Regions from separate parts of the Rhodoferax sediminis genome, predicted to be linked through region 2. Evidence: predicted binding sites of a transcription regulator. Region 2 holds the regulator's gene; the other holds the start of a gene.

Region 1 (13,113 bases), 650 kb from region 2:
TTCCTCGACTTTGTGGCTGTGCTTCACCTCCACGACGATTTTCTGGCCGCTTACCAGTTCGACGAGGTAGTCGGTGGTGTATCGCCGCTGGCTCGCCAGTTCAAACACAAACGGCTGGTGAATAACCGCTTTGGTCCAGGGGAACAGTGTGGCCCGACGCACGAAGTCTCGCTCAAGCTCAGACTCGCACTCCACGGGTGCCGTGAGGGTATGGGGTTGGTTGATGACGCGCACGGTGCGATGGGGCGCGCGTTTCACGACCTTACGATTTGACGGTTTCATGCTTTCTCCAGGCAAAGGTTGTCTCATCCCGGCAACAGTTGGGATTTAGATCGCTTGACTTTGGGAGGAGTACTGGGGAAACTGGCGTTGCTTCGACGTATCAGTTTTTCTGTGTACTCCTCAAGACGGCTGCCCTTTAAGGTGGCCGTTTTGGGTTTTGGGGCCCAATCTGCCCTCTATTTATTTACTTCGGCATGTCTTGAATCCTCTGGGCTGCAGATGAGTCAGCGGCGATGTATGCGGCCACCGCTGAGGCCGCGGCGAATCTTCCACGTCTTCCTTTCAGTGTGAATAGTTGTAGCGAGACGCGCCCGTGTAAAACGGCCCGCCTGAACGCATCGGCCGTCGGAAAGTGCAAGACCTTCCAAAGTTCCCCAGCAGGCACCAAAGGTCCGTAGCGTTCAAGGAGGAACGCCTGTACCTCCTCTTCCAGGGTCGTTGGTTTTGCTTGGCTGGGCTGTGCTTCGGGTCGGTTTTTCTCGCGCATCCTTCAAATGTCGCGGGACTATAGGGGACTTGGCAATCAAGATTCAACCTGGGCGGTCGTACCTTTGCTCCATTGATGCGTTCAATTCAATTTGCACATCGATCATCGGCGTAAATATGAAATTCGCACACCCCATGCCTTCAGGCATGAGTCGCCCAATTAATGTCAAAATTGACATTCGCGAAATCATCAATTCTTGTTGGATTGAGCCAACGTGCTTGCGAGAGGCATAACCGTGGTTAGAGATGCCGTTTCCATTTCCTATAGCATCAACTTGGCTCGAGCCGCCGCCGCCGCCGTGCGGCTAATCTCAGTCGCAGCAGCGCCGCTGGGCCTCAGCCCGGCAGCGGCATCAGTGCTTGTTGCACTGGAGAATGGCCAGCCAGCCAACTATCGTTCGATTGAAATGCTTACTGGCCTGGGCCGCACCAACTTGATTGGCCACCTCGGTCATTTAGAGCAAAACGGATTTGTCTCCCGAATCAAGCGTGGACAAGGACAATCACTGACCAGCTTCAGAATTACTGAGTCAGGGAAGAAGCTGCAAAGGGTGCTGGTTTGGAAGATATTTCAGCAGGAAATAGGCCTTCGCAAGTACATACCAGAGAGAGACGTGCGACGCCTTGAGGTGGCCTCTATAAAATTTGTCACCGCAGCCATTGAGCACATTGATAGCGAGGCAACCACGGATCGGATCCACGGCGTTCCCTCGCGGGCGGGCAGAACAGGGGCACGCCCAACTCCAAGAGTCAAGGTTGGCGGCTGACCTTACCCGGCTCGACATATTGTTGGACAAATATCGTTGGGCACTAGGCATCAACCGATCCGTTCGGGTTGAAGTTAAGTTGAGGTACGCCACGAAGCATTGGAACCAGGCGGCATTTGCCCCTGACGCACAACTTTGCCTGATCCGACGTAGGTATTCGCAGTTATTTCTGAAATTTTGTTCGACCACCTATTTTCAACATCTTGCTTGATGGTGTCCTCAAAAGTCCGAGGGCGCATCAGCCCAAACTCTTGACCGCCTGTGAGAAAACCCAAGCGCGGCAACAAGTTACGTTCACTGGCTTGTCAAAAATGTTCACAATTAAGAGCGAAAAGTTCTGAACTGACCCAGAATCGACACCGAGAGCCGGCATCTGACCCGAAATTGCGTTGCCGGCTATCGGCGCCCCTTGAAAATCCGCTAAAAACCCTTATCATTAGCACTCGACCGCATTGAGTGCTAACAAGCGCTCGATCCAGCGAGTTGGCAGGCAGTTGCTTTCCGGTGGCTGCTTTTGATTCCCAAACCCATTGTTTTAAAACAAGGAGCACTTATGAAACTTCGTCCTTTGCACGACCGCGTGATCGTCAAACGCGTTGAAAGCGAAACCAAGACCGCCTCTGGCATCGTGATCCCCGACAACGCCGCCGAAAAGCCCGATCAGGGTGAAGTGCTGGCCGTTGGCCCCGGCAAAAAGAACGACAAGGGCGATCTGAGCCCCATGGCCGTCAAGGTCGGCGACCGTGTGCTGTTTGGCAAATACAGCGGCCAGACCGTCAAGGTCGATGGCGACGAACTGCTTGTCATGAAAGAAGAAGACCTGTTTGCGGTCGTCGAGAAGTAATTTCCCGCTCTTTCACACGTTATCAATCAACTGAATCTGGAGAATCAACATGGCAGCAAAAGACGTCATTTTCGGCGGCGAAGCCCGCGCGCGCATGGTCGAGGGTGTGAACATCCTGGCCAATGCAGTCAAGGTCACCCTGGGCCCCAAGGGCCGCAACGTGGTGCTCGAGCGTTCGTTCGGCGCCCCCACCGTGACCAAGGACGGTGTGTCCGTGGCCAAGGAAATCGAACTGAAAGACAAGCTGCAGAACATGGGCGCGCAGATGGTCAAGGAAGTCGCGTCCAAGACCTCTGACAACGCCGGCGACGGCACCACCACCGCCACCGTGCTGGCCCAGGCCATCGTGCACGAAGGCATGAAGTACGTGGCCGCCGGCATGAACCCGATGGACCTCAAGCGCGGCATCGACAAGGCCGTGGTCGCTTTGGTCGAGCAGCTGAAGAAAGCCTCCAAGGCCACCACCACCTCCAAGGAAATTGCCCAGGTTGGCTCGATTTCCGCCAACTCTGACGAATCCATTGGCAAGATCATTGCCGATGCGATGGACAAGGTTGGCAAGGAAGGCGTGATCACCGTGGAAGACGGCAAGAGCCTGGACAACGAACTCGACGTGGTTGAAGGCATGCAGTTCGACCGCGGCTACCTGTCGCCCTACTTCATCAACAACCCCGAAAAGCAATCCGCACTGCTGGATAACCCGTTCGTGCTGCTGTTCGACAAGAAGATCAGCAACATCCGCGACCTGCTGCCCGTGCTCGAGCAGGTGGCCAAGGCCGGCCGTCCGCTGCTCATCATTGCCGAAGAAGTCGAGGGCGAAGCCCTGGCCACGCTGGTGGTCAACACCCTGCGCGGCATCCTGAAGGTCGTGGCTGTCAAGGCCCCGGGCTTCGGCGACCGCCGCAAGGCCATGCTGGAAGACATCGCCATCCTGACCGGCGGCAAGGTCATCGCCGAAGAAGTCGGCCTGACGCTGGAAAAAGTCACGCTGGCTGACCTGGGCCAGGCCAAGCGCATCGAGGTGGGCAAGGAAAACACCACCATCATCGACGGAGCCGGCGAAGCCAAGGACATCGAAGCCCGCGTCAAGCAGGTGCGCGTGCAGATCGAGGAAGCCACCTCCGACTACGACCGCGAAAAACTGCAGGAGCGTGTTGCGAAACTCGCCGGCGGCGTGGCTGTGATCAAGGTCGGTGCGACCACCGAGATCGAAATGAAGGAAAAGAAGGCGCGTGTCGAAGACGCCCTGCACGCTACGCGCGCTGCGGTGGAAGAAGGCATCGTGGCCGGTGGCGGTGTGGCGCTGCTGCGCGCCAAGCAGGCCGCAGGCACCATCAAGGGTGATAACGCCGACCAGGACGCGGGCATCAAGCTGGTCCTCAAGGCCATCGAATCCCCGCTGCGCGAGATTGTCTACAACGCTGGTGGCGAAGCCTCTGTCGTGGTCAACGCCGTGCTGGCCGGCAAGGGCAACTATGGCTTCAACGCAGCCAACGACACCTATGGCGACATGATCGAGATGGGCATTCTGGACCCGACCAAGGTGACCCGCACCGCACTGCAGAACGCCGCCTCCGTGGCCTCGCTGATGCTGACGACCGAAGCCATGGTGGCCGAGTCCCCGAAGGACGAAGGTCCTGCTGGCGGCGGCATGCCCGGCGGCATGGGCGGCATGGGCGGCATGGGCGACATGGGCATGTAATCCCGCACTGACCGACTTCGCTGGTCCAACCAGCGAAGCAGGCCCCAAAGCCCCCGCAGGTTGCACGACCTGCGGGGGCTTTTTACGTGGAAACGCCCGCGGGAAAGCGCACCGTTACCAGCAGGCCGTGCGCCTCGTGCGGGTTGGCGGCGAGCTGGATTGTGGCGCCAAACGCGCGTGCGATCTCCTGCACGATCGCCAGTCCCAGCCCGGTACCCTCGGTGTCCTGCGCGACGCGGTAGAAGCGCTCGAACACGCGCTCCATTGCCTCGGCCGGAATGCCTGGCCCGTTGTCTTCCACCGTCAATTCGACGACCGCGCCGGCCACGCGCACGCCCACCGTTACGCGCCCGCCCTCCTGCGTGTAGCGCAGCGCGTTCTCCAGCAGGTTGGTCACCAGCGCATCGAGCAGCGCGGGTTGCGCCTGCACCGCCGCGGTCCCCGCAGCCTGCGGTGCGTCTAGGCCCAGATCGATGTGACGACGATCCGCCAGCGCCGCCAGCTGTTCCACGCTGCGCAGCGCCACCGCGGCGAGATCGACCCGCTCCAGGCGCGTGTGTGCATCGCCATGCTCGGCCTGCGCCAGCAGCAGCAGCTTGTTGGTCACGTCCACCAGCCGGCGGTTGCTGGTCTGCATGGCCAGCCACAGCGTGTCCATGTCGGCGCGGCGCGTCTCCCAGTTCTGCCGGTGCGCTCGCGTGTAGCGCGCGTACTCGATCTGCGAGGCCTGCAGCGCCAGCGGCGTGCGCAGTTGATGCGCCGCATCGGCAATGAAGCGCCGCTGCGCCTCGGAGTGCATCTTGAGCTGGCGCACGAACCGGTTGATGGTCTCGGCCACGGGGCGCAGCTCCGTGTGCAGCGCATGCGCATCCACCACGAAGTCCAGGTGCAGCGGGTCGCGCTGCGCGAGCTGGCGGCTCAGCCGCACGACCGGGCGCAGCTCCCAGGTCAGCGCCAGCGTCGTCAGCACAATGGCCAGCACCAGCGCCACCAGCAAATACTCCATGGACGGCCACCACAAGGTGCGCAGCATGTGGTCGCGGCTGCCCGTGGTCTTGCCGACCGCAATCGTGACATCCCGTGCGCCGCCCACGTCGTACATCGAGCGCTGGGTGATCACCGCGCGCACGCGCAAGCCGTCGAATGTGGCGTCATACCACTGCGCCCGGTCCACCCCTGCGAGTCGCCGTGACGGCGGCATGGGAAAATCCGGCGAGCCTGCCAGCAGCCGCCCATCGGCGCCCGTCACACTCAAGAAGACGCGGTCGCGGGCGGGCGAGACAAACAGACTCAGCGCCGCCGGCGGCACGCTGGCCCGGATGTCATCGCCTTCCCAGATCAGCCGGTCCGACAACACCTTGGCCGAGGCCAGCAGGTCATGGTCCTGCACGTAGTCGGCCACCTCCGCGGCGTTTTGCCAATTCAGATAGCCGCAGACCGCCACGAACACCGACAGCGGCAGCAGCAGCCACGCCGCCAGGCGCAGGCGCAGGCTAGCCATCGTCGCGAGTTCGCAGCAGGTAGCCGACGCCGCGCAGGGTGATGATGGTGGCCTGGCTGCCCTCAAGTTTCTTGCGCAGGCGATGCACGTACAGCTCGAGCGCGTCGGCACTGGGCTCGTCGTCCAGGTCGAACAGGCCGTCGATCAGCGTCTGTTTGGGCACGGTGCTGCCGCTCCGGAGCATCAGCGTCTCCAGGAGCGTGCGCTCGCGCGGCGGCAGCGCCAGTTCATGCCCGGCCAGCGCGAACTGGCGCGTGCGCAGGTCGTAGTGCAAATCGCCGCAGCTCATGTCATTGGCCTTGCCCGGCACCTGGCGGCGCACCAGCGCCTTGATGCGCGCCACCAGCTCGCGGGCTTCAAACGGCTTGACCAGATAGTCGTCGGCGCCGATTTCCAGGCACTGCACCTTCTGGTCGAGCGATGCGGCCGCGGTCAGGATCAGCACCGGCACCTCGTCGCGCCGCTCGCGCAGCCGGCGCAGCACGCCCTTCCCCGAAAGGCGCGGGATGTTCAGGTCCAGCAGCACCACGTCGTAGCGCGCCTGCTGCAGCTGGCGGTCGGCGGCATCCCCGTCCTCCATGTGGTCCACCACGAAATTCTGCTCGCGCAGCAAGCTGGCCAGCCAATGGGCCAGCTGCAGGTTGTCTTCGATGAGCAGGAGCTTCATGGGAAAGGCGGCTCGGTCAATTTTACAAACTAGGGTTAACCATGAGAAATTTCGCCAGCGGGCGAAAGCTGCCCGAAGGATGGCATTTCCTAGACTGGCAGGGTCCTGCGGCGCCAGTGCTCGCAGTCCTTGTTCATCACCCAGGAGATTACACACCATGCGTCCTTCACGCCGTACCCTGCTCACCGCCGCCCTTTGCACGGCCCTGGCCGCCGCCGCTCCCCTCGCCCAGGCCGCCGATGCGCCCATCACCATCATGGTGGGCGGCATCAACAAGATCATCTACCTGCCGGCCAAGCTGACCGAGGCGCTGGGCTACTTCAAGGACGCCGGCCTGAGCGTGGAGCTGCAGTCGCAGCCCGCCGGCGTGGACGCCGAAAACCAGCTGATCGCCGGCGCCGTGCAGGGCGTGGTGGGCTTTTACGACCACACCATCGACCTGCAGAGCAAGGGCAAGGAAGTCCAGGCGATCGCAGTGTTCTGCAAGGTGCCCGGTGAGGTGGAATTGGTCTCGACCAAGGCGGCGGCTGCAGGCTTCAAGAGCATGGCCGACGCCAAGGGCAAGACGCTCGGCGTGACCGGGCTGGGCTCGTCCACCGATTTCCTGACCCGCTACCTGGCCGATCGCCAGGGCGTCGCCTCGAAGGATTATTCGCTCCTGCCGGTCGGTGCGGGCAACTCCTTCATCGCCGCCATCAAGCAGGACCGCATCCAGGCCGGCATGACGACCGAGCCCACCGTGTCGCAGATGCTCAAGACCGGCGACGCCCAGGTGCTGGTGGACCTGCGCACCGAAGAGGGCACAAAGGCGGCGCTGGGCGGCCTGTACCCGGCGGCCAGCCTGTACGTGCAAAACACCTGGGCCGAAGCGCACAAGGAGCAGGCTTCCAAGCTGGCGCAGGCCTTCGCGCGCACCATGGCCTATATCCACACGCACACGGCCGAGCAGATTGCCGAACTGGTGCCGCGCGACTACTACGGCAGCGACAAGGCGCTGTATGTGCAGGCGCTGAAGTCCTCGCTGCCGATGTTCACCAGCGATGCGCGCATGCCCGCCGGCGGCCCGGAAACGGTGCTCAAGGTGCTCGCGACCTACAAGCCGCTGGTCAAGAGCAAGAACATCGACCTGTCCAAGACCTACACCAACGCCTACCTGAGCGCCCCCAAGTAACATGAAGAACGACCTGCCGGCCAGCGCCGGAAACACCCCGGCGATCGACTTCCGCGATGTCTCGCTGCGCTTCATTTCCGCGGACGGCAACGCCACGGTGGCGTTGCGCAACTTCACCATGTCGGTGGCGCGCGGCGAATTTGTCGCCATCGTCGGCCCCACCGGCTGCGGCAAGTCGACCACGCTGAACATGATCACCGGCCTGCTCCGCCCGACCGTAGGCGAGGTGGACGTCATGGGCCAGCCGGTGCAGGGCATCGACCCGCGCATCGGCTTCGTGTTCCAGGCCGACGCGGTGTTCCCGTGGCGCAGCGTGGCGGACAACGTCGCGGCCGGTCCGCTGTTTCGCGGCATGCCGAAGAAACAGGCCCACGCGCTCGCCGCGGACTGGATTGCCCGCGTCGGCCTGGACACGTTCGGCAACCATTACCCGCACCAGCTCTCGGGCGGCATGCGCAAGCGCGTGGCGCTGGCGCAGACTTTCATCAACAGCCCCGAGATCCTGTTGATGGATGAGCCCTTTTCGGCGCTCGACATGCAGACCCGCACGCTGATGCAGGACGAGCTGCTGCAACTGTGGTCGGGCACGGGCGGCTCGGTGGTTTTCGTCACGCACGACCTGGAGGAAGCCATCGCGCTGGCCGACCGCGTGTTTGTGCTGTCGGCGCGCCCGGCCACGCTCAAGCGCGTGTACGAGATTGACCTGCCGCGCCCACGCGTCATGTCGGAGGTGCGCTACGACCCGCACTTCATTGAGCTATCCAAGCACATCTGGGCCGACTTGCGCGAAGAAGTCGTGATTCATTAAAGAGACTTGCCATGAATGCCATTGCCACATCTGCCATGAGCCCGGGTCATCAGGCCCTGCCCGCCTCCCTCAGCGACGAGGCGCTGGCGCGCGAATCCGTCGTCGCGCAAGCGGCCATCCGCCGGCACCGCTTCGTGATCATCGGCCTGCGCATTGCGGTGCTGGTGCTGGTGCTGGGCGGCTGGGAGCTGAGCGCCAACCTGAAATGGATCGACCCCTTCTTCTACTCCCAGCCCTCGCTGATCTGGGCGCAGATCGTCGAATGGATTCGCGACGGCACCTCGCAGGGCCCGCTGTGGGTGCAGGTGGCCGTGACACTGGAGGAGACCATGATCGGCTTCCTGATCGGCGGCATCGGCGGCATCATCTGCGGCATCCTGCTGGGCCGCAACAAGCTGCTGGCCGACGTGTTCAGCCTGTACATCCAGATCGCCAACTCGATCCCGCGCGTGGTGCTCGGCTCGGTGTTCGTCATCGCGCTCGGGCTGGGCATGGCCTCCAAGGTGGCGCTGGCCGTGGTGATGGTGTTCTTCGTCGTGTTCGGCAACGCCTTCCAGGGCGTGCGCGAGGCCGATAAGTACCTGATCGCGAATGCGCGCATCCTCGGCGCGTCCAAGCGCCAGCTCACCACCTCTGTCGTCATCCCCTCGGCCATGTCCTGGATCCTGGCAAGCCTGCATGTGAGCTTCGGCTTTGCGCTGGTGGGTGCCGTGGTGGGCGAATTCCTCGGTGCCAAGCAGGGCATGGGCCTGCTGATCTCCACCGCGCAGGGTGCGTTCAATGCCAGTGGCGTGTTCGCCGCGATGATCGTGCTCGCGGCGGTCGCGCTGGTGGCCGACTTCATCCTGACGCGGCTGGAAAAGCGCTTGCTCAAATGGCGGCCCGCGGCATTCTGACGTTTCAGACAAAACCCCGAAACAGAACCCCACGGTCTTGCGACCTGCGGGTTTTTCTTGCGTGCTATTTGTTTTATAGCTGACTGCGTACGAACTGCAATGGCTTGCAGCCTATTTGGCTCTCAGTTTTTGCAACAGGCCGGCCGTGGAACCGTCCAGTCCCGTGCTGTCCCCCGACTGCAGCCGCGGCTCGATGTCCCGGGCCAGCACCTTGCCGAGTTCGACGCCCCACTGGTCGAAACTGTTGATGCCCCAGACCGAGCCGCTTGAGAACACGCGGTGCTCCTGCAGCGCGAGCAGCGCGCCCAGACTCGCCGGCGTCAGCTCCTCTAACAGCAGGAAGGTGCTGGGCCGGTTGCCGGGAAAGTGGCGATGCCCACCCGCGTCCACCTGGCCCACCATCAGCGCCTGCGCCTGCGCCAGGGCGTTGGCCAGCAGCCGGTCGTGATGTCCCGGCAGGTCATGCATCGGCTTCCTGACCGCAACAAATTCGACCGGCACCACATCCGTGCCCTGGTGCAGCATCTGGAAATACGCATGCTGGCCGTTGGTGCCGGGCTCGCCCCACAGCACCGGCGCGGTGCCGAACGGCAGCGCCTGGCCCTGCAGGTCGACGCGCTTGCCGTTGCTCTCCATCTCGAGCTGCTGCAAATAGGCCGGCAGCCGCTTGAGGGCGCTGTGGTACGGCGCGATGCTGCGGCTGGTGAAGCCCAGGAAGTTGCGGTACCAGACGTCGAGCAGGCCCAGGCGCACGGGCAGGTTCCGTTGCAGCGGCGCCGTGCGGAAATGCTCGTCCATCGCATGCGCGCCCGCCAGGAAGTCCCGAAACCCGGCCTCGCCGATGGCGATGGCAATCGGCAGCCCGATGGCCGACCACAGGGAATAGCGCCCGCCGACCCAGTCCCAGAAACCAAAGGTGGTCGTGATGCCAAACTCGCGGGCCGCCGCCACGTTGGTGGTGAGCGCCGCAAAGTGGCGCGCCATGTCGGTGCCGCCCTGCCCTTCGAACCAGCGCCGCGCCGACTGCGCATTGGTCATGGTCTCCGCCGTGGTGAAGGTCTTGGAGGCGATCAGGAACAGCGTGTTCTGTGGCCTGAGGTGCTTGAGCACTGCGGCCAGCTCATGGCCGTCCACGTTCGAGACAAAGTGAAAGCGCTTGCCCGGCAGGGTGAATTCATCGAGCGCCAGCACCGCCATCTGCGGCCCGAGGTCGGAGCCGCCAATGCCGATGTTGACGACGTCGGTGATGGCGGCATCCAAGCGCACGGCCTGCGCGTAGGCCAGCATCGCGTCCAGCGTGGCGTGCACCTGCGCGAGTTCATGCGTCAACCCGTTTGCTTCACTATTGATAGCTGATTGCGCATGACTGGCATGGGCTTGAGCCGGTTTTCTCAACAAATGGTGGAGTACGGCGCGCTGCTCTGTCGTGTTGATCTTCTCGCCCGCGAACATCGCATCGCGGTGCGCCTCGACGCCGCACCGCCGAGCGAGTTCGAACAGCAGCGCCTGCGTGGCGTCGTCGATCAGGTTCTTCGACAGGTCGGCGAAGACGTGCGGCGCGCTCTGGCTGAACGCCGCAAATCGCTGTGGATCGGTCGCGAAGGCATCGCGCAGATCGAAGTCGCCGAAGTTGCGGCCACCCGCGCGGCTCGCGTCCTGCAACGCCCGCCAGGCGGCGGTCTGGTCACCACGTGGGCGCGTCGGCACCGCCATGCTCAGGCTGCCAGGATGAGTTGTTCCAGTTTGACCGCATCGGCCGCGAACGCGCGGATACCCTCGGCCAGCTTGTCGGTGGCCATGGCATCTTCGTTGAGCGCATAGCGAAAGCCGGCTTCGTCGAAATTCACGGCCGGCAGGTCCAGCGCCTTCGCCGCCTGCGGGTCCAGCGCGCGCACCAAAGGGGCCTTGCTGGCGGCCAGCTGCGCGAGCAGTTCGGGGCTGATGGTCAGCAGGTCGCAGCCGGCCAGCGCCACGATCTGGCCCACGTTGCGAAAGCTCGCGCCCATGATCTCTGTCGCGATGCCGAAGTGCTTGTAGTGGTTGTAGATCTGCCGCACCGACTTCACGCCGGGGTCGTTGGCGCCCGCGTTGGCGACTTCGTCCCAGGCCGCCCCGGCGGTCTTCTTGTACCAGTCGTAGATACGGCCGACGAACGGCGAGATCAGTTGCACCCTGGCCTGGCCGCAGGCCACCGCCTGGCAGAACGAGAACAGCAGCGTCAGGTTGGTGTGGATGCCGCGTCGCTCCAGTTGCGCCGCGGCCTGGATACCTTCCCAGGTGGCGGCCACCTTGACCAGCACGCGATCGATGTGAATGCCCTCGGCCTGGTACAGCTCGACGATGCGCTCGGCCCGCGTGACGCTGGCGTTCGTGTCGAAGCTCAGCCGGGCGTCGACCTCGGTGGACACGCGCCCGGGAATGATGGCCAGGATCTCGGCACCGAAGCGCACCAGCAGCCGGTCCACGATTTCGTCGAGTGCGCGGCCGCGGAATTGGGTGACCGTGTCGGTCAGCAGCGAGCGGTACTCGGCCTTTTGCACCGCCTTCAGAATCAGCGACGGATTGGTGGTGGCATCGCGCGGCTTGAAGGCGTCGAGCTGGCGGAAATCACCCGAGTCGGCGACCACGGTGGTGAACTGTTTGAGGGCATCGAGTTGGTTCATCGTTGAATTATCTTTGAAATAAAGTTACATTACAAATCCGTTTCCATGTAACTCGTAAAAAAATGTCCTTCGATCTTGTCCTGTTTGGCGGCACCGGCGACCTGGCCTGGCGCAAGCTGATGCCCGCGCTGTTCCAGGCCTTTCGCCATGGCACCCTGCCCGAGGGCGGGCGCATCATCGGCGTCGCGCGCGACGATCTGACCGACGCGCAATACCGCGCCCTGATCCAGACCCGCTTCGACAGCGTCGAAGGCGCCAAGCGCCCGAACGCCGAGGAGTTTGCGCGCTTTGCCGACCTGCTCCAGTTCGTGCGCATGGACCTGTCCAGGCCCGACGACTACGCGCGCCTGGCCGCGCGCCTGGGCGAGCGCGAGGCCGACACCGTGGTGATGTATGTCGCCACCGCGCCGGCACTGTTCGGCACCACCTGCGAGCAGATTGCCGCGGCCGGCCTGAACTGGCCCAACACCCGGATCGTGCTGGAAAAGCCACTGGGCCACGACCTGGCGTCGAACCGCGCCATCAACGCCATTGTGTGCCGCGCCTTCAGCGAGCGCCAGGTGTTTCGCATCGACCACTACCTGGGCAAGCCCTCGGTGCAGAACCTGTTTGCGCTGCGCTTTGGCAACGCGCTGTTCGAGCCGCTGTGGCGGCGCGAGACCATTGCCAACATCCAGATCACGATCGCCGAGGACCTGGGCGTCGAAAAACGCGGCGCCTTTTACGAGACCACCGGCACGCTGCGCGACATGGTGCAAAACCATGCGCTGCAGCTGCTGTGCGCCATCGGCATGGAGCCGCCCATCAACGCCCATGCCGATGCCATCCGCGACGAAAAGCTCAAGGTGCTGCGCTCGCTCGCGCCGTGGACGCCGCAGACCCTGTCGCAGCACGTGGTGCGCGGGCAATACGCGGCCGGCAACATGGGCGGCGTCGCGGTGCCCGGCTACCGCGACGAGGCTGGTGTCAACCCCAACAGCCGCACCGAGACCTTCGTCGCGCTGCGCACCGAAATCGCCAACTGGCGCTGGGCCGGCGTGCCGTTCTACATTCGCACCGGCAAGCGGCTGGCCTCGCGCGATGCGCACATCGAGGTGAACTTCCGCCCGACGCCGCACGCGATTTTCAAGGCGCCGCTGGGCGCGGCGAACCGTCTCGTGATCAACCTTCAGCCCAAGGACGGCCTCGAACTGCACCTGCTCGCGCAGGGGCAGGACAACCGCCAGAACACACGAACTTCGGCGCAATCGCTGGCCCCCGTGCAGCTCGACCTCGACTTCGACACGCGTTTCGGCGCGGAGCGCGTGGGCGCCTATGAGCGCCTGC
Region 2 (17,298 bases):
GTGCTCGGTGGGCAACAAGAATTCCTCGGAACCGTGAAGGCCGGAGACATCATTGGCGCCAACTTTGGCATGGGTCTGGCGCTCAACGATAGAACGGCCTTCAGCGTCGGCGTTGACCTGAACTCCGTCGGACGCACGCTGCAAAACGGCGCCCCGGTCACGGGGTCGGTCCGGGTTGTGCTGGCAAAACTGCTGTTCGGCTTCTCTTATCGCTACAGCGACAAGACCACCCTGAATTTCACGGTCGGCGCGGGCTTGACGCGCGATACACCGGACCTGACGCTGAACCTCAGGATACCTTTGTCGTTCTAGAAATAGCACCATGCAATCACGAAAGATATTGTGTTTGACACTGGGTAACGGGCCGTCCGCAGTAGAAGAGCACCTGCGCGGCCAGGATTGGGAAGTCGTTTCGGCCACCGATTTGGGGACGGCCCGCCAGATTCTCGGGAGCAACCACTTCCTGGTGTGCGTCCTGGTGCTCAATCAGCCAGCCCCTGATCTCATCGCCAGGATTGAGGCGTGCCTGAAGGCATCAAAGTCATCCGAGTGGGTTGGCGTTTTCCCACCGCAATCGCTTGAGTCGCCAGCCTTTCGCGGCCTGATTCTCGACTGCTTTTTCGACTACCACACGCATCCCGTGGACCTGGGCTATCTGGCCCGGACATTGGGACATGCCTACGGCCGCGCTACCTTGCGAGAGGGTCATGACCTGCAACAGCGCTGCATCGAGCACATGGGCATGGTCGGGCAAAGCGCTGCCATCGATTTGTTGCGCTCGCAGATCAAGAAAGTGGCCGTCACCAATGCGCCAGTATTGATCGGTGGAGAAAGCGGTAGCGGCAAGGAACTCGCGGCACAGGCCATTCATCAATGTTCACCGCGCGCAAGCGGGCCGTTCATCGCAGTCAATTGCGGGGCCATTTCGCCGAGCCTGATTCACTCCGAACTGTTCGGGCACGAGCGCGGCTCGTTTACCGGTGCGTCCACAGAAAAGCGCGGGTTGATTGAAATGGCGAACGGCGGAACCATTTTTCTTGACGAAATCGGCGATCTGCCGCGCGAATTGCAGACCAACCTCTTGCGCTTTCTGCAGGAAAAAACCATCAATCGCGTCGGTGCCACGCGCACCTTGCAGGTGGACGCGCGAGTTGTAGCGGCCTCGCACGTGGACCTGGCCGAAGCGGTGTCGTCGGGCCACTTCCGCGAAGATCTGTTTTACCGGTTGAACGTGCTGACCCTTGCGGTGCCCGCGCTACGCGAACGCAAGGGCGACGTGCCCATGCTGGCCCAGCACTTCTATCGGCGCTGTACGGCAGACAAGAAAACCCGTGTTGAAGGCTTCAGCAAGCAGGCCATCGCCGCCATGATGGCCTACGACTGGCCAGGCAACGTGCGGGAATTGTTCAACCGCGTGCAGCGCGCTGTGGTGATGACCGATCGGCGCATGATCACGCCGCTAGACCTCGGGTTAACCGTTGAAGAGGGTCAGAGCAGCATCGGCCTGGATACCGCCCGGACCATCGCCGAGCGCGACGCAATCTCCATTACCTTCAACCGGGTCGGACGCAACGTCACGCACGCCGCGCGCGAACTGGGCATTTCGCGCATGACGCTGTACCGCCTCATGGAAAAGCACGGTATCGCCTCCGGAGCGGGATAGACCACGAATTGAGACAGTGGGGATTTGGTAGGGCGTGTTGGGCTCGAACCAACGACCAAAGGATTATGAGTCCTCTGCTCTGACCAACTGAGCTAACGCCCCAAACCAGTTCCGATTGTAAGAGGCTACTTGTGGTGACTCAGCGCGTTGCTCACCAGCTTGGACGTGATATCCACAATCTGGATCATGCGGTCGTAGGGCATGCGGGTCGGACCGATCACGCCCAGCGTACCGACAATTTGCCCGTCTACCTCGTAGGGGGCACTGACAATCGACAGCTCCTCGAACGGTACGACCTGGCTCTCGCCGCCAATGTAGATCCGCACGCCCTCGGCCCGGCTGGAGATGTCGAGCAGGCGCATCAACTGGGTTTTTTGCTCGAACAGCTCGAAGGCACGACGCAGCTGCCCCATGTCACTCGAGAAATCGCTGACGGCCAGCAGGTTGCGCTCACCCGAAATCACCACTTCGTCCTGCGACTCGGTCAAAGCCTCCGAACTGATGGTGACGGCCGCCTGCATCAGCGTGGCGATTTCGCCGCGAAGCTTTTCCACCTCCTGCTGCAGCCGCTCGCGCACCTGCTCGATGGCCAGGCCCGCGCAATGGGTGTTTAAATAATTGGCAGCTTCGAGCAATTGGGACTGGGTGTAGTCCACTTCGGTGAAGATCACCCGGTTTTGCACATCGCCGTCAGGCGACACGATGATGACGAGGAAGCGCCGGTCGGACAGTCTTAAAAATTCGATGTGACGGAACACCGAGGTGCGGCGCGGCGCCATCACCACGCCCACAAAATGCGACAGGTTGGACAACAACTGGGCCGCGTTGGTAATCACCTTCTGGGGCTGATCCTGCGCCAGGCTCGGCGCAGACAGGGGCCCGTGCTGGGCCGTCAGCATGGTGTCCACGAACAGGCGATAGCCGCGCGCGGTCGGAATGCGGCCGGCCGAGGTATGCGGACTGGCAATCAGCCCCAGCTCTTCCAAGTCCGACATCACGTTGCGGATGGTCGCGGGCGACAAATCCAGGCCCGATGCCCTGGACAACGTGCGTGAGCCGACAGGCTGCCCGTCGGCTATATAGCGCTCGACCAGAGCTTTCAACAACAACTTGGCGCGATCGTCGAGCATTTGGTCATTTTAATGTTGTAATTTACAAATGAAATCAAAATTCCGCCATGTGGCGCTGATCGGCAAATACCAGGGTTCTGGCTCTGGCATTCTGACCGCATCTTCGCGCCAAGTGCTGGATGATATTGCCCATTACCTGGGCAAACAGGGTTGCGACGTCGCCCTGGAGCGCGACACGGCTGCCAGTACTGGCCTGAGCCAGTATCCGGTACTTGACGCCGCGGCGATCGGCTCCGAGTGCGATCTGGGTCTGGTGGTTGGCGGCGACGGCACCATGCTGGGCATCGGCCGGCGCCTGGCTTGTTACGGCGTCCCATTGATCGGCATCAACCAGGGGCGACTGGGTTTTATCACCGACATCCCGCTGGAAAATTACCAGACCGCGCTCACCCCCATGCTGCGCGGCGAGTACGAGGAAGACCACCGCAGCCTGATCCATGCCCGGGTCATGCGAGACGGGCGCTGCGTCTTCGATGCCCTGGCCATGAACGACGTCGTGGTCAATCGCGGAGGCACCTCGGGCATGATGGAACTCCGGGTCGAGGTGGACGGCCATTTCGTGGCGAACCAGCGCGCAGACGGGCTGATCATCGCCACACCCACCGGCTCCACGGCCTACGCCCTGTCGGCGGGTGGCCCCTTGCTGCATCCCTCTATCCCCGGCTGGCTGCTGGTTCCCATCGCTCCGCATAATCTATCGAATCGACCCATAGTCCTTGCTGATCAAACGGAGGTTGCTATTGAAATAGTAGCGAGCCGAGAGGCCAGCGCCAACTTCGACATGCAGTCGCTGGCCTCTTTGCTGCGCGGCGACCGCATCATCGTGCAGCGCTCGCAGCACCGTGTGCGTTTTTTGCATCCCAAAGGATGGAGCTACTTTGACACGCTGCGCAAAAAGCTCCACTGGAACGAAGGAGTTTCCTGAACGTGGCCCTCAAACGCCTGACCCTGCGCGACTTCGTCATCGTGCATGAACTGGAGCTGGATCTGGCCGATGGTTTCACGGTGCTCACCGGCGAGACCGGGGCCGGCAAATCCATCCTGATCGGTGCGCTGCAACTGGCGCTGGGCACGCGGGCCGATGCCGGCGTGGTGCGCGAGGGCGCCAGCCGTACCGATGTCTGCGCCGAGTTCGATGCCGCACCAAACCTGAACGACTGGCTGATTGAGTCGGGCTTTGACCTGTCGGACACCCTGCTGTTGCGCCGCACGGTCGACGCCCAGGGCAAGAGCCGCGCCTGGATCAATGGCAGCCCGGCAACCGCCACACAGTTGCGCGACATTGGCGAGCGGCTGCTCGACATCCATGGTCAGCACGCCTGGCAAAGCCTGACGCGGCCCGATTCGGTACGCGGCCTGCTCGACGCCTATGCGGGCATCAGCAGCGAGCCGGTGAGCAAACTCTGGGGCGCCTGGCGCGATGCGCAAAAATCGCTGGCAGACGCGCGCGCCGCCCAGAACAGCCTGCAGCGCGAGAGTGAGCGCCTGGCCTGGCAAATCGGCGAAGTGGACAAGCTCGCCCCGGGCTTTGATGAGTGGGACGAACTCAACACCAGCCACACCCGTCTATCGCACGCGCAAGCCTTGCTGGATGCCGCGCAAACGGCGCTGAGTGCACTGGAGGACGACGACGTCGGCGCGCTCGCAAGGCTCGCGCGGTCGCACACATCGCTACAGAATCAGGAGCATGTCGAGAAGGATTTTCAAGGGCTTGCAGAGGTTTTGGCGTCCAGTTTGGCGCAGGCACAGGATGCCGCGCACTCGCTGCATGCGTATTTGCGCAAGACCGATCTGGATCCGCAACGCCTGGCCGAACTCGACGAGCGCATATCCTCGTGGCTGTCGCTGTCGCGGCGCTACAAGCGCCTGCCGGAAGAACTCCCCGGTGTGCTGGCATCGTGGAAGGAAGAGCTGGCCACACTAAATGCCGCCTCGGATCTGGCGGCGCTGGAGGCGGCCGAACAAAAAGCGGGAGCCGCCTACAGGGCCGAGGCCCACAGCCTGTCCAAAGCCCGCGGCAGGGCGGCCCCCCGGCTGGCCAAGGCCATTACCCAGGTCATGCAGGGCCTGGGCATGCAAGGAGGCGTGTTCGAGGTGGCGCTGCAAAAGGTCGAACGCCCGATGCAAAGCGGCCTGGAAGAAGTGGTGTTCCTGGTCGCGGGTCACGCCGGCAGCACGCCGCGCCCGGTGGGCAAGGTGGCCTCGGGTGGCGAGCTGTCACGGATCGCGCTGGCGATTGCCGTGACCACCAGCCAGCTCGGGACCGCCCAGACCCTGATCTTCGACGAAGTGGATGCCGGGGTCGGGGGAGCCGTGGCCGAGACGGTAGGACGCCTCATGAAGCAGCTCGGGCGCGACCGGCAAGTGCTGGCCGTCACGCATCTGCCGCAAGTGGCAGCGTGCGCCGACCATCATCTGGTGGTCGCCAAGCAGCAGGATGCAACCGGCACGCTCAGTACCGTGGCACCGGTCAACGGCGAGCGGCGCGTGGCCGAGGTGGCACGCATGCTGGGCGGCGAACGCCTGTCCAGCACCACGCTGGCTCACGCCAAGGAAATGCTCGAGACCAGCGTGACCAAAACCGGGCTCAGGCCATGAGCCGCCTGGCCGCTCCCAAGGCGAATACCGCAGCGCGTCGCGCGCAGGTTGCCTTATGAGCCGCAAGGCTGCTCCCGAGGCGGATACCGCGGCGCGCAGCGCGGAGGTCGTTCTCATCACCGGCATGTCGGGCTCGGGCAAGTCTGTCGCGCTGCATGCGCTGGAAGACGCCGGCTACTACTGCGTGGACAACCTTCCCCCTGAACTGTTGCAGGCCTTTGTCGCCCTGGAGCAGCAGCACCGCGCCGGCCGGGTCGCCATCGCCATGGACGTGCGCAGTGCGGCCTCGCTGCCGCTGGTGCCCAAACAACTGGCCGAACTGCGCCGGCACGGCGTACAAATCAAGCCCCTGTTTCTGGACGCCACCACGGATACGCTGGTGCGCCGCTTTTCGGAGACCCGGCGCATGCACCCGCTGACGCGCCAGACCGCGGGCAGCAATACGGAAGACCGCAAGCGCGCGCTGGTCGAGGCCATCGAGCTCGAGCGTGAACTGCTGTCGGATTTGCGCGAACAGGCGCATGTGATCGATACCAGCATAATCCGCTCGGCCCAGTTGCAGGGCTACGTCAAATCGCTGATTTCGGCGCCTGCCAGCCAGCTCACGCTGGTGTTCGAGTCGTTTGCCTTCAAGCGCGGCATTCCGGTGGATGCCGACTATGTGTTCGACGTGCGCATGCTGCCCAACCCCCACTACGAGTCGGCGCTGCGCGCGCTGACCGGGCGCGACGAGCCGGTCGCCGCCTACCTGCGCCAGCAAGCCGAGGTGACCCAGATGCTCGGCGACATCCAGCACTTTCTGGACGCCTGGCTGGGTGCCCTAGCGCGCGACCATCGCAGCTACGTCACCGTGGCCATTGGCTGCACCGGCGGCCAGCATCGCTCGGTCTACCTGGTCGAGCAACTGGCCGACATCTTTGCCAGCCAATGGACCACCCTGAGGCGCCACCGCGAGCTGGATGTGGGTTGAGCCCGCCCCAGGCCCGACTCAACCCTGACTCAACAGCTTGCGAATCGGCGCGGGCAGCCCCAAGCCGGGCCACTGATCTGCGGCAAACCAGGCTCCCTCAAGGCCCGTCTTTGCACTGACTGGCAATTGCACCGTTACCGGATGCAGGTGCAAGTCCTTGTGCGTCAAAACATGGGTGAACGCCGGCGCGTCCTGCAGCCGCGCCCGAAATCGCACTGGCAATTGCATCTGCAGCGCCTCGCGGCTGTCGAACACGGGCAGGCAGTACAAGCCGGCCCAGACGCCCGGTGTCGGCCGCTTCGCCAGCCAGACGGCGCCATCGGCCGCGTGCGCCCGCAGCAGCCAGAGCGATTGCGCGCTGCGCTTGAGCTTGCGGGTCTTGACGGGATAATTTTCCGGCTCGCCCTGTTGCTGCGCGGCGCAAAGCTCGCGCAGCGGGCAGATCAGGCAGCCCGGATTGCGCGCCAGGCAAATGGTGGCCCCGAGATCCATCAGGCCCTGGGTATAGCGCGGCATGGCCTGCGCCAGTGAGTGACGCGGCAACAAGGCGGTAGCCTGATCCCATAGGGCGCGCTCGTTGGTGGCCACGGCCAGATCGGCACCAAACCCCAAGACACGGGTCAGGACACGCTTCACATTGCCGTCCAGAATGGCGACCCGCTCGCCAAAACAAAACGCCGCGATCGCACCCGCTGTCGAGCGCCCGATGCCCGGCAGGGTTTGCAGCTGCTGCGCACTGGGCGGAAACTCGCCGCCATGCTGCGTCACTACGGCTACGGCACAGCGGTGCAGGTTGCGCGCGCGGCTGTAATAGCCGAGGCCGCTCCACAGCGCCAGCACGTCGTCCAGGCTGGCCCCGGCAAGCGCCTTCACGTCAGGGAAGCGTCGCAGGAAACGGGGGAAATAATCGAGGACGGTAGCCACCTGCGTCTGCTGCAGCATGATTTCCGAGAGCCAGACCCGATAAGGGTCCCGTGTGTCCTGCCACGGCAGGCCGCGGCGGCCATGCGTCTTTTGCCAGCCCACCACGCGGGCGGCAAACTCCTGCGGGCCGGCGGTCATGCCGTTTTGAGAGCGGCGAAAACCACCGGTTCGCTGGATTGCGGCACATCAAGCAGGCGCTCCGTCAACACCAGCAGCCTGGCATCGAGCTGGTTGAGCGCCGCCTCCTGCTGGACAATGTCTGCAATGCGCTCGTCCAGCCCCGTGGCCGCCTGCTGGATGCGCTCGATGGCTTCCAGGCGATGGCCGAAATTGCGGCGACGTTCACGCAGCTGCACATCGAGCTGGGCCGCGGCCGACTTGTTCCACAGCTCCACCTCGCTCAGCGCGGATTCATAGACCGCCCGCAAGCGCGTTGCCAGTGCCCGCACCAGGCGATCCGAAAAATCGGGCGTCGCCAGCTTGAGCGCGTTGGAAACGCCCAGGTATTGCAGGTGGCTGCGCTCAACCAGTTCAAGATCGCGCTCGAAGCGCAGCAGGTCCGGCTCCTTGGGCGGCTGCAGCGAAAACCCGTGCTCCGCATTCAACTGGCGGAAGATCGCAACGAACATGGTCTGGATTTCAATGCCCGTCGCCTGGGCCCGGCCCAGCCCCTCACGAAGCCGCTGAAAAGTCTGGTTGTAGGCTTTTTTGGCGCCCAGCTTGATGCCCCGCTGGCGCAGCGCCCGGTTCAGATCACCCAATTCCGCCTTCAGCGTGGACGCCCCGAGAATTGTGAACAACTCCCGCAGCAGCTTGAGGTGAACCGACCGAATCGCATGGATCTTGGCCCCACTCACATCGAACTCGATCTGTTCCTGGTGGACTCGCGCCCGCATGTGATTGATCACCGCTGCGTTCTTGCCGCGCAGGCCCTTGAGCTCCAGGGCCTGCTCGGCAAGGTCGCGGCGGCGAATCTGCATCACCCGGCCGGCTTGCGCGCGCAAGTCGGCAATACCGGCAGACATCTCGGAGCGCAGGAGACCCTGGCGCCGGCCCAGAAGCCCCACGCCCAGCGCCGCCTCCAGTGCCGGCAGCCGGCTCTCTCGCAGCAGCGCCGCATCGTCGGTCACCTTGGCCAAAAGACCCTTTTGCGCGGAGACGGGAAAAACCTGCTCTGCGGAAATACCCAGTAGCTCGGCCGTTGCGGCGCACTGGCGCCCGATCTGCTCGCGCACCCGGGCAGGGGTGCTGAGCTCGTCCCACAAGGTGTCGATTTTGTTGAGGACGACCAGCCGCGCATCGGCATTTTCACTGTCGGTGACCAGGTGCTCGCGCCAGATGGCCATGTCGGATTTGGTCACACCGGTATCGGCCGCCAGGATGAAAACAACCGCCTGCGCCTGCGGGATCAGGCTCACGGTCAATTCGGGCTCGGCGCCGATGGCGTTGAGACCCGGTGTGTCGAGAATCACAAGTCCCTGCTTGAGCAAAGGATGCGCCATATTTACCAGGGCATGGCGCCAGCGGGGTACTTCCACCAGGCCGCAGGTGTCCACCGGCGGATTGTCTTCGGGCGTCATGTCGTGCCAAAAGCCCAATGCCCGCGCCTCTTCGCGGCTGACGATGCGCACCTCCGCCACTTTTTCGAGGGCCTGAGCAAGCTCGGCCGGGTTGTTCACATCGAGGTCGATACGCGTCCATTTCTCGGGCACGGCGCGCCACTCCGTCAACGCTTTCGGCTGCAGCCGTGTCTCGATCGGCAGCAAGCGCAAACAGGGCGGAACGTCGGCGTCGTAACCCAGCTCGGTCGGGCACATCGTGGTGCGCCCTGCGCTGGCCGGCATGATGCGCCGTTTGTAGCCGGCAAAGAAAATCGCGTTGATCAACTCCGACTTGCCGCGCGAAAACTCGCCCACGAAGGCGACCATGACCTTGTCGGTGCGCATCCGGCCTTCGATCTGGTGCAAGCGCTCTTCGATGGCCGCGTCCATCAATTCATGATCCTTCATCCATTCGGCCAGAAGTTTCAGGCGCAGGGCAAAATCACGCCGCCACGTACCATGTTGATCGAACTGGTCACCGAAGGAATTGCGCACTGTGTCTCCCTGCCTAGCTTTGAGTTATAGCATTGACGCGGGCCGGCGGCCTCAGTACCTCTGGCAGGCCGGGCAAAAATAGGTGGAGCGCTGGCCCTGGCGCAGCAATTTGATACCGGCACCGCACACCCGGCACGGCTGACCGGCGCGGTCATACACCATGGCCTCCAGCTGGAAGTAGCCGCTCTCACCCTGCGCATTGGAAAAATCACGCAGCGTGCTGCCTCCCTTTTGGACGGCTCGCGCCAGTACATCGCGTATCGCGACATGCAAACGGGCCGCCTGGGGCCTGCTGATGCGCGCGCCCCGCACGGTGGGACGGATTCCGGCCAGGAACAGCGCCTCGCAGGCGTAGATGTTGCCCACGCCCACCACCACCTCGCCGGCCAGCAGGATCTGCTTGACCGCCGCTTGGTGCCGCTTCAGCCCCGCATGGAACGCCTGCAGGCCGAAATCGGGGCCCAGCGGCTCCATGCCGAGTTTGCCCAGCAACCGGGCCGCCACCGGCGCGGCTTGATCCTCGGCATACACCACGGCGCCAAACCGGCGCGGATCGTGCAGGCGCAGCACGCCCCGGCTCGTCAGCAGATCAAAGTGGTCGTGAACGCCCGCCGGCGGCTGGCTGGCAGCGAAGCTCAGGCTGCCCGACATGCCCAGATGCAGCAGCAACAAGCCATGATCCAGGTCGAGCAGCAAATATTTCCCCCTGCGGCGCACGCCGCGCACGGTTCGCCCGGCGAGCTGGGACGGGTCACAACCCAGCGCCCAGCGCAGTGGCTTGCCCAGGCGCGCGCCATCGATGCGCGCGCCCGCAATTCGATCGGCAAAGCTCAGCCGGGTGACCTCGACCTCGGGTAGTTCAGGCATGGATACGAAGAATTAACAAGCTTGGATTATTATGGTTCGGATGAAGCGATTTAACTGCCTTGCACGCCATCTCGTACTAGCCGCACTGGCGGCAATCGCCCTGGCGGCGCGGGCCGAAAGCCCCGCGGACAACACCCCTGCGCCGCCGCCCGTCAACTCGGCGATGGACGCAAATCTGTTTTACCAGCTTCTGCTGGGAGATATCAAGGTCGAAGAGGGCGAGCCTGGGGCGGGCTACTCCCTGATCCTCGACGCTGCACGCAAAACCAACGATGCGGCGCTGTACCAGCGCGCCGTGAACATTGCCCTGCAGGCCCGCTCCGGCGAATCGGCGCTACAGGCGGCCCGCGCCTGGAAACAGGCCCAGCCCCGGTCGCGCCAGGCCAACCGGCTGGTGCTGCAGATCCTGGTTGCGCTGAACCGCATCGACGACAGCACGGCGCCGCTCAAGGCCGAGATTGCAATGGCCACCCCGGACAAGCGCAACGCTGCCATATCGGCCATTCCACGCATCTATGCGCGCGCGTCCGACAAAAAATTGGCCGCCAGCGTGGTGGAAAAGGCGTTGGCCGACGAGCTGGCCCAGCCGGCAACGGGGGCCGCGGCCTGGACGACGGTTGGCAGCATGCGGCTCGCGGCCGACGACACGGCAGGCGCACTGGATGCGGCACGCCGCGGGCAGGCCCTGGACCCGAAGTCTGAAGGCCCCGCCCTGCTGGCCCTTGAGATGATGGGCTCCAAAGTGCCGCCGGCCGAGCCCATCGTGCGCAAATATCTCGACGAGGGCACCCCCGCGCCCGAGGTGCGCATGGCCTACGTGCGCGTGCTGCTCGATGCCCAGCGCTACCCTGAGGCCGGCCAGCAATTGCAGATCCTGACCACCTCGCAGCCCGATTTTGCGCAAGCCTGGCTGGTCCAGGGCGCGCTGCAGGAACAGGACAAGCAGAGCAGCGCCGCCGAAGCCTCCCTGAAGCATTACGTGGATTTGATCAAGGCACAAAAGCAGGGCGAAGACCGCGAGCGCGGCCTGGTGCCGGCCTACCTGTCGCTATCGCAGATCGCCGAGAAGCGCAGCGACTATCCGGCGGCTCAGGCCTGGCTCGACCGGATTGACAATTCACAGGATCTGGTCAGCGTGCAAAGCCAGCGCGCGTCGATTCTGGCCAGGCAGGGCAAACTCGACGATGGGCTCGCGCTGATCCGCAGCACACCCGAGCGCACGCCCGACGACGCCAGAGCGAAACTCATGGCCGAGGTGCAATTGCTGCGCGACAACAAGAAATACAAGGCCGCCTACGATTTGCTCGGGACCGCCTCGGCACAGGCCCCCCAGGACACCGGCCTGATCTATGACCAGGCCATGCTGGCGGAAAAGCTGAACCATGCGGCCGATATGGAACGGCTGCTGCGCCAGCTCATCGCCCTCAAACCGGACGACCCTCAGGCCTACAACGCCCTGGGTTATTCGCTGGCCGATCGCGGCGAGCGCCTGCCCGAGGCCAAGCAGCTGATTCAAAAGGCGCTGGAATACGCGCCCAGCGACCCCTTCATCATCGACAGCCTGGGCTGGGTCGAATTTCGCATGGGCAACAAGGAAGAGGCCGCGCGCCTTCTGGAGGGTGCCTACAAGACCAGACCCGATACCGAAATCGCGGCCCATCTGGGTGAAGTCCTGTGGAGCCTGGGGCAGCGCGAGCGCGCCCTCTCCGTCTGGAAGCAGGGGCAGCTTGCCGATGCCAACAACGAAACACTGCAGGCCACGCTCAAGCGCCTGCGCGTGAAACTGTGAGGTGGCGCTTCCAGCCAGGGCGCTGGCTGCTCGTGGTTGCTCTATTTCTTATAGCTGGATGCGCAAGCCCGATAAGGGCTACAGACCAAAACAGTCAAAATAACTCATTCTGGAGTGGCCGCCTGGCACTCAATGTTGACGCCGATCAGGCGCAGTCCTTTTCGGCGGGTTTCGAGCTCAAGGGCAACGCCGAGACCGGCGAACTGGCCCTGTACAACCCGCTGGGCAGCACGCTGGCCGTGCTGGCCTGGGCGCCGGGCTCCGCCACCTTGCGCTCGAACGACCAGACCCGCAATTTCGGTTCGCTGGATGAACTGGTCCGCCATGCGATCGGCGCGGCAATTCCCGTGGCAGCGCTGTTCGACTGGCTGCAAGGCGTGAACACGCCCGTGCCGGGCTGGCAGGCCGACCTGTCGCAACTCGCCGGCGGGCGGCTGGTAGCGCGGCGCTCGGCGCCCACACCCGCGGCCGAACTGCGGCTGGCTCTGGAAAAATAAGCGCCCCGGGATAATCACGCCATGAAGGCGCTGTACGACGTTCCGGCCCCGGCCAAACTCAATCTTTTTCTGCACATCACGGGGCGGCGGGCGGACGGCTACCACCTGCTGCAATCGGTTTTCATGCTGGTTGACTGGTGCGACGCGCTGAACTTCGAATTGCGATCCGACGGACACATCAGCCGCGAAGACCTGGGCCCCGCCCTGCCCGCTGATGATCTGACAGTGCGCGCAGCGCGGGCGCTGCAAGCCCTGGCGGCCCCGCATCTCGGCGTGCACATGGGCGTAGACAAACGGATACCCGCCCAGGCCGGCATGGGTGGCGGCTCCTCCGACGCAGCTTCCTGTCTTCTAGCCCTGAATCGCTTGTGGAATCTTCACCTTCCGCTATCAAAACTGGAGCATATTGGCCTGCAACTGGGTGCCGATGTGCCGTTTTTTTTGCGCGGGCACAACGCCTGGGTGCAGGGGATCGGCGAGAAAATAACGCCGCTTGAGGGTGAATTCCAGCTGCCGGCTGCCCGGTTTGCGGTGGTCAAACCGCAGACCGGACTGGAAACGCGTCTGATTTTCGCAGCGCACGACCTCAAACGCGACACCGGAACTGCTATAATTTCAGGCTTTGCTGCGGACCCCTTTGGCTTTGGCCAAAACGACTTGCAGCCGGTTGCCCAGAGGCTCTGCCTTGATGTGACGCAAGCGCTCGAATGGCTTGCGGCGCAAGGATTGCAGGGGCGGATGACAGGCTCAGGCAGTGCGGTGTTTGCGCAAATGCGGCATGAAACGGACCAGGCGCGATTGGCATCAGTGCCAGCGGACTGGAACGTGCGGGCATGCAGCAATTTGGCTGTTCATCCTCTGGTGGGATGGGCAACCAGCGACGATTGATCGGTGGGTGGCTGGAGTTCTCAAGACTGCAGCCATCGACCCGTGTAGGGGAGTCGCCAAGTTGGTTAAGGCACTGGATTTTGATTCCAGCATGCGAAGGTTCGAATCCTTCCTCCCCTGCCAAATACGTTAGACGTACAGGCACAAAACTTAGATCGCTGGGACGCTCATGCAGGTTTATCACCCTGATTTCATGATTTTCACGGGCAACGCCAATCCTGGCCTGGCCGCCGAGATCGCGCATCACCTTGGCATCAAGGTCGGTGCAGCCAGCGTGGGACGATTTTCCGACGGCGAAGTCACCGTGGAAATCAATCAGAACGTGCGCGCCCGCGACGTTTTTGTGGTGCAGTCCACCTGTGCGCCGACGAACGAAAACCTGATGGAGCTGCTGATCATGGTGGATGCGCTCAAGCGTGCATCGGCCGAACGCATCAGCGCGGTGATTCCGTATTTTGGCTACGCCCGGCAGGATCGGCGCCCGCGTTCGGCACGCGTGCCGATCAGCGCCAAGGTGGTGGCCAACATGCTGCAGGCTGTGGGCGTGGCCCGCGTGCTGACCATGGATTTGCACGCCGACCAGATTCAGGGGTTCTTCGACATCCCGGTCGACAACATTTATGCCTCGCCCGTGCTGCTGGGTGATTTGCGCCGGCAAAACTACGAGGACCTGATCGTGGTCTCGCCCGATGTGGGCGGCGTGGTTCGCGCCCGGGCGCTGGCCAAGCAGCTGGGTTGCGACATGGCGATCATCGACAAGCGCCGGCCCAAGGCCAACGTGAGCGAAGTCATGCACGTGATCGGCGAGATCGACGGCCGCAATTGCGTGGTCATGGACGACATGATCGACACGGCCGGCACCCTGGTCAAGGCGGCCGAAGTATTGAAGGAGCGCGGTGCCAAAAAGGTCTATGCCTATTGCACCCATCCGATTTTTTCCGGCCCGGCCATCGAGCGCATTGGCAACAGCCCGGCGCTGGACGAAGTGGTGGTCACCGACACGATTCCCCTGAGCATAGCGGCCGGCGGGTGCAAAAAAATTCGCCAATTGTCCGTGGCACAGCTGATCGCCGAGACGATCCAGCGCATTGCCAAGGGCGATTCGGTCTCGAGTTTGTTCTCGGATCAGGAAAGCCTTTTCTGATCGGGGCAAAAAGCAGGTCTGCAATCTGCAGACCCTTTTCAACCGGAGTCACACTGGTCGCGGTGGACTCTTACAGGAGTGAGTTATGAAATTCGTCGCCTTTGAGCGCGCCAAGCAGGGTACGGGTGCGAGCCGCCGTCTCCGCATTACCGGCAAGACGCCCGGCATTGTTTACGGTGGCAGCGGTGAGCCGCAAATGATCGAACTCGATCACAATGCGCTGTGGCATGCCATCAAGAAAGAGGCCTTCCATTCCACCGTGCTGGACATGGAACTGAATGGCCAGACCAGCAAGGTGCTGCTGCGCAACGTGCAAATGCACCCGTTCAAGCAACTCGTGCTGCATATCGATTTCCAGCGTGTGGATGCCAACACCAAGCTGCACATGAAGGTACCGCTGCACTTCACCGGCGCCGAGGAATCGCAGGCCGTCAAGCTCGAGAGTTGCGTGCTCAACCACGTGATCTCCGAACTCGAAGTCTCCTGCCTGCCGGGCGACCTGCCCGAGTTCATTGGCGTGGACCTGAGCGGCCTGAAGAAGGGCCTGTCGCTGCACGTCAATGACATCAAGCTGCCCAAGGGCGTGACGGTTGTGACCCACGGCAAGGAAAACCCTGTCGTGGTGTCCGTGGTCATGGTTGCGGGTGCCGAAGAGGCTGCCCCGGAAGAAGCCGCTGCCCCCGCAGCGACCGCGGATGCTGCTGCGGCCCCTGCTGCCGCGAAGGCTCCGGCTGCGGCCGCGAAAGCGCCGGCCGCCAAGAAATAAGGCCTGCGGCTTCGCCCCAAACGGCCCACTTCGGTGGGCCGTTTGTTTTGCGACTCTACCTTCATAATGGCGCTTCATGATCAAACTGTTTGTCGGCCTTGGCAACCCGGGGCCCGAATACGAGGCCACGCGGCACAACGCCGGATTCTGGTGGATCGATGCACTGGCGCGCGAACTCAAGGTCTCGCTTGCCCCTGAGAAGAGCTGCCACGCGCTGCTCGCGCGAACCACGCTGCATGGCCAGTCCCTGTGGCTCATGAAGCCGCAAACCTTCATGAATCTGTCCGGCAAGTCTGTCGCAGCGCTGGCGCGCTTCTTCAAGATCCAGCCCGGCGAAATCCTGGTGGTGCACGACGAACTGGATCTGGTGCCCGGTCAGGTCAAGCTGAAACTGGGCGGCAGCCACGCGGGGCACAACGGCCTGCGCGATATCCATGCGCAACTGGGCTCGGCCGACTACTGGCGCCTGCGCCTGGGTATCGGGCACCCCGGCGTCAAAGCCGAGGTCATCAACTGGGTTCTGAAAAAACCCTCGCCGGAGGAGCGCGTCGCCATCGAGGACTGCATCACCCGCACCCTGAAGGCGGTACCGCACCTGGTCGCCGGCGAAATGGAAAAGGCGACCCTGATCGTGCACACCAGCAAGCCACCGCGCCCCAAACCACCGCGGCCCGAGAATTGACTGGAATAGTGGTCAGCGGGTCGGTGAATCGGCCGGCACCGGCCCCTGCAGGCGCTGGTATTTTTGCCACAAGGTCTCGCGGCTCTCGACATGCCGGGGGTCGAGCGGGATGCACGCCACAGGGCACACCTGGACACACTGGGGTTCGTCAAAATGGCCCACGCATTCGGTGCAGCGGGTCGGGTCGATCTCGTAGATCTCCAGCCCCAGATGAATGGCTTCATTGGGGCATTCCGGCTCGCATACGTCGCAGTTGATGCATTCGTCGGTGATGATTAGCGCCATGACGCTATTATCGGTTCCCGACAACAGCCCCGTGAATCCCCCCACTGCCTTCATGCAGACCTGATGCCCACCCTCCCTTCATGAGTCTCTTTCTCATCAAGCGCTTCATCACGCTGATCGCCACATTGCTGGGGGCGTCCATCGTGGTTTTCGGAGTGCTGGAAATCCTGCCGGGCAACGCCGCTCAAATGCTGATGGGCCCCGACGCGGCGCCCGAGGCTGTGCAGGCGCTGGCCATCAAGCTGGGCCTGAATCACCCGGCGCTGGAACGCTACTGGCATTGGATCACTGGGCTGCTGGTGGGCGACCTCGGCCAAAGCTATGCCTACAGCACACCCGTGCTGGACCTGATCCGCGAGCGCCTCTCGCTCACCGTGCCGCTGGCGCTGCTGGCGATGGCGTTCACCACTGTGCTCGCGCTGCTGGTCGGCGTGACCGCCGCGGCGCGCCACAACAAACTCGGCGACGTCGGCCTGATGAGTTTGACCCAGGTCGGCATTGCGATCCCGAATTTCTGGTTCGCGATCCTGTTGATCCTGCTGTTCTCGGTCAAGCTCCAATGGTTCTCCGCCGGCGGCTTCGACGGTTGGGGCGACGGCGTCTTCCAGGGCCTCAAGTCGCTGCTGCTGCCGGCGCTGTCGCTCGCCGTGGTGCAGGCCGCAATCCTGGCGCGCTTCACGCGCTCAGCGGTGCTCGAGGTGATGCGCGAGGACTTCGTACGCACGGCGCGCGCCAAGGGCGTGTCGCAGCGTGCGGCGCTGTGGACCCACGTGCTGCGCAACGCGCTGATCCCGGTGGTCACGGTCATGGGCATGCAGTTCTCCGAACTGCTGGCCGGCACCATCGTGGTGGAGAACGTGTTCTACCTGCCCGGCCTGGGACGCCTGATCTTCCAGGCCATCGGCAACCGCGACCTGATCGTGGTGCGCAACTGCGTGATGTTCCTGGCGGCGATGGTGGTCATCGTGAATTTTGTGGTCGATATCCTGTACGCCGTGA

Evidence for each region. The regulator HrcA, encoded in region 2, represses chaperone genes, less so after heat shock. The targets are predictions, from matches to a motif close to TTAGCACTCNNNNNNNNNGAGTGCTAA.
Region 1: a site for HrcA is predicted at 1,972-1,998, ahead of groES (co-chaperone GroES). Genes of this name have one in related genera too.

What each region holds. Positions count from the first base shown of each region.
Region 1 is NZ_CP035503.1:612,582-625,694, reverse strand. Features, by position in the region: gene EUB48_RS02965 (TnsA endonuclease N-terminal domain-containing protein) at 1-282, opposite strand, end outside; gene EUB48_RS02960 (helix-turn-helix domain-containing protein) at 1,005-1,535, shown strand; gene groES (co-chaperone GroES) at 2,089-2,379, shown strand; gene groL (chaperonin GroEL) at 2,429-4,081, shown strand; gene EUB48_RS02945 (sensor histidine kinase) at 4,164-5,582, opposite strand; gene EUB48_RS02940 (response regulator) at 5,575-6,249, opposite strand; gene EUB48_RS02935 (ABC transporter substrate-binding protein) at 6,407-7,420, shown strand; gene EUB48_RS02930 (ABC transporter ATP-binding protein) at 7,422-8,228, shown strand; gene EUB48_RS02925 (ABC transporter permease) at 8,264-9,124, shown strand; gene pgi (glucose-6-phosphate isomerase) at 9,236-10,837, opposite strand; gene tal (transaldolase) at 10,840-11,787, opposite strand; gene zwf (glucose-6-phosphate dehydrogenase) at 11,850-13,113, shown strand, end outside.
Region 2 is NZ_CP035503.1:1,257,759-1,275,056, reverse strand. Features, by position in the region: gene EUB48_RS06115 (FlxA-like family protein) at 1-312, shown strand, start outside; gene EUB48_RS06110 (sigma-54 dependent transcriptional regulator) at 323-1,663, shown strand; tRNA gene EUB48_RS06105 (tRNA-Ile) at 1,689-1,765, opposite strand; gene hrcA (heat-inducible transcriptional repressor HrcA) at 1,789-2,793, opposite strand; gene EUB48_RS06095 (NAD kinase) at 2,822-3,718, shown strand; gene recN (DNA repair protein RecN) at 3,721-5,391, shown strand; gene rapZ (RNase adapter RapZ) at 5,447-6,361, shown strand; gene mutY (A/G-specific adenine glycosylase) at 6,380-7,423, opposite strand; gene EUB48_RS06075 (dynamin family protein) at 7,420-9,381, opposite strand; gene mutM (bifunctional DNA-formamidopyrimidine glycosylase/DNA-(apurinic or apyrimidinic site) lyase) at 9,433-10,248, opposite strand; gene EUB48_RS06065 (tetratricopeptide repeat protein) at 10,280-12,037, shown strand; gene EUB48_RS06060 (outer membrane lipoprotein LolB) at 12,034-12,534, shown strand; gene ispE (4-(cytidine 5'-diphospho)-2-C-methyl-D-erythritol kinase) at 12,556-13,422, shown strand; tRNA gene EUB48_RS06050 (tRNA-Gln) at 13,469-13,545, shown strand; gene EUB48_RS06045 (ribose-phosphate pyrophosphokinase) at 13,592-14,566, shown strand; gene EUB48_RS06040 (50S ribosomal protein L25/general stress protein Ctc) at 14,652-15,332, shown strand; gene pth (aminoacyl-tRNA hydrolase) at 15,409-16,014, shown strand; gene EUB48_RS06030 (YfhL family 4Fe-4S dicluster ferredoxin) at 16,027-16,299, opposite strand; gene EUB48_RS06025 (ABC transporter permease) at 16,380-17,298, shown strand, end outside.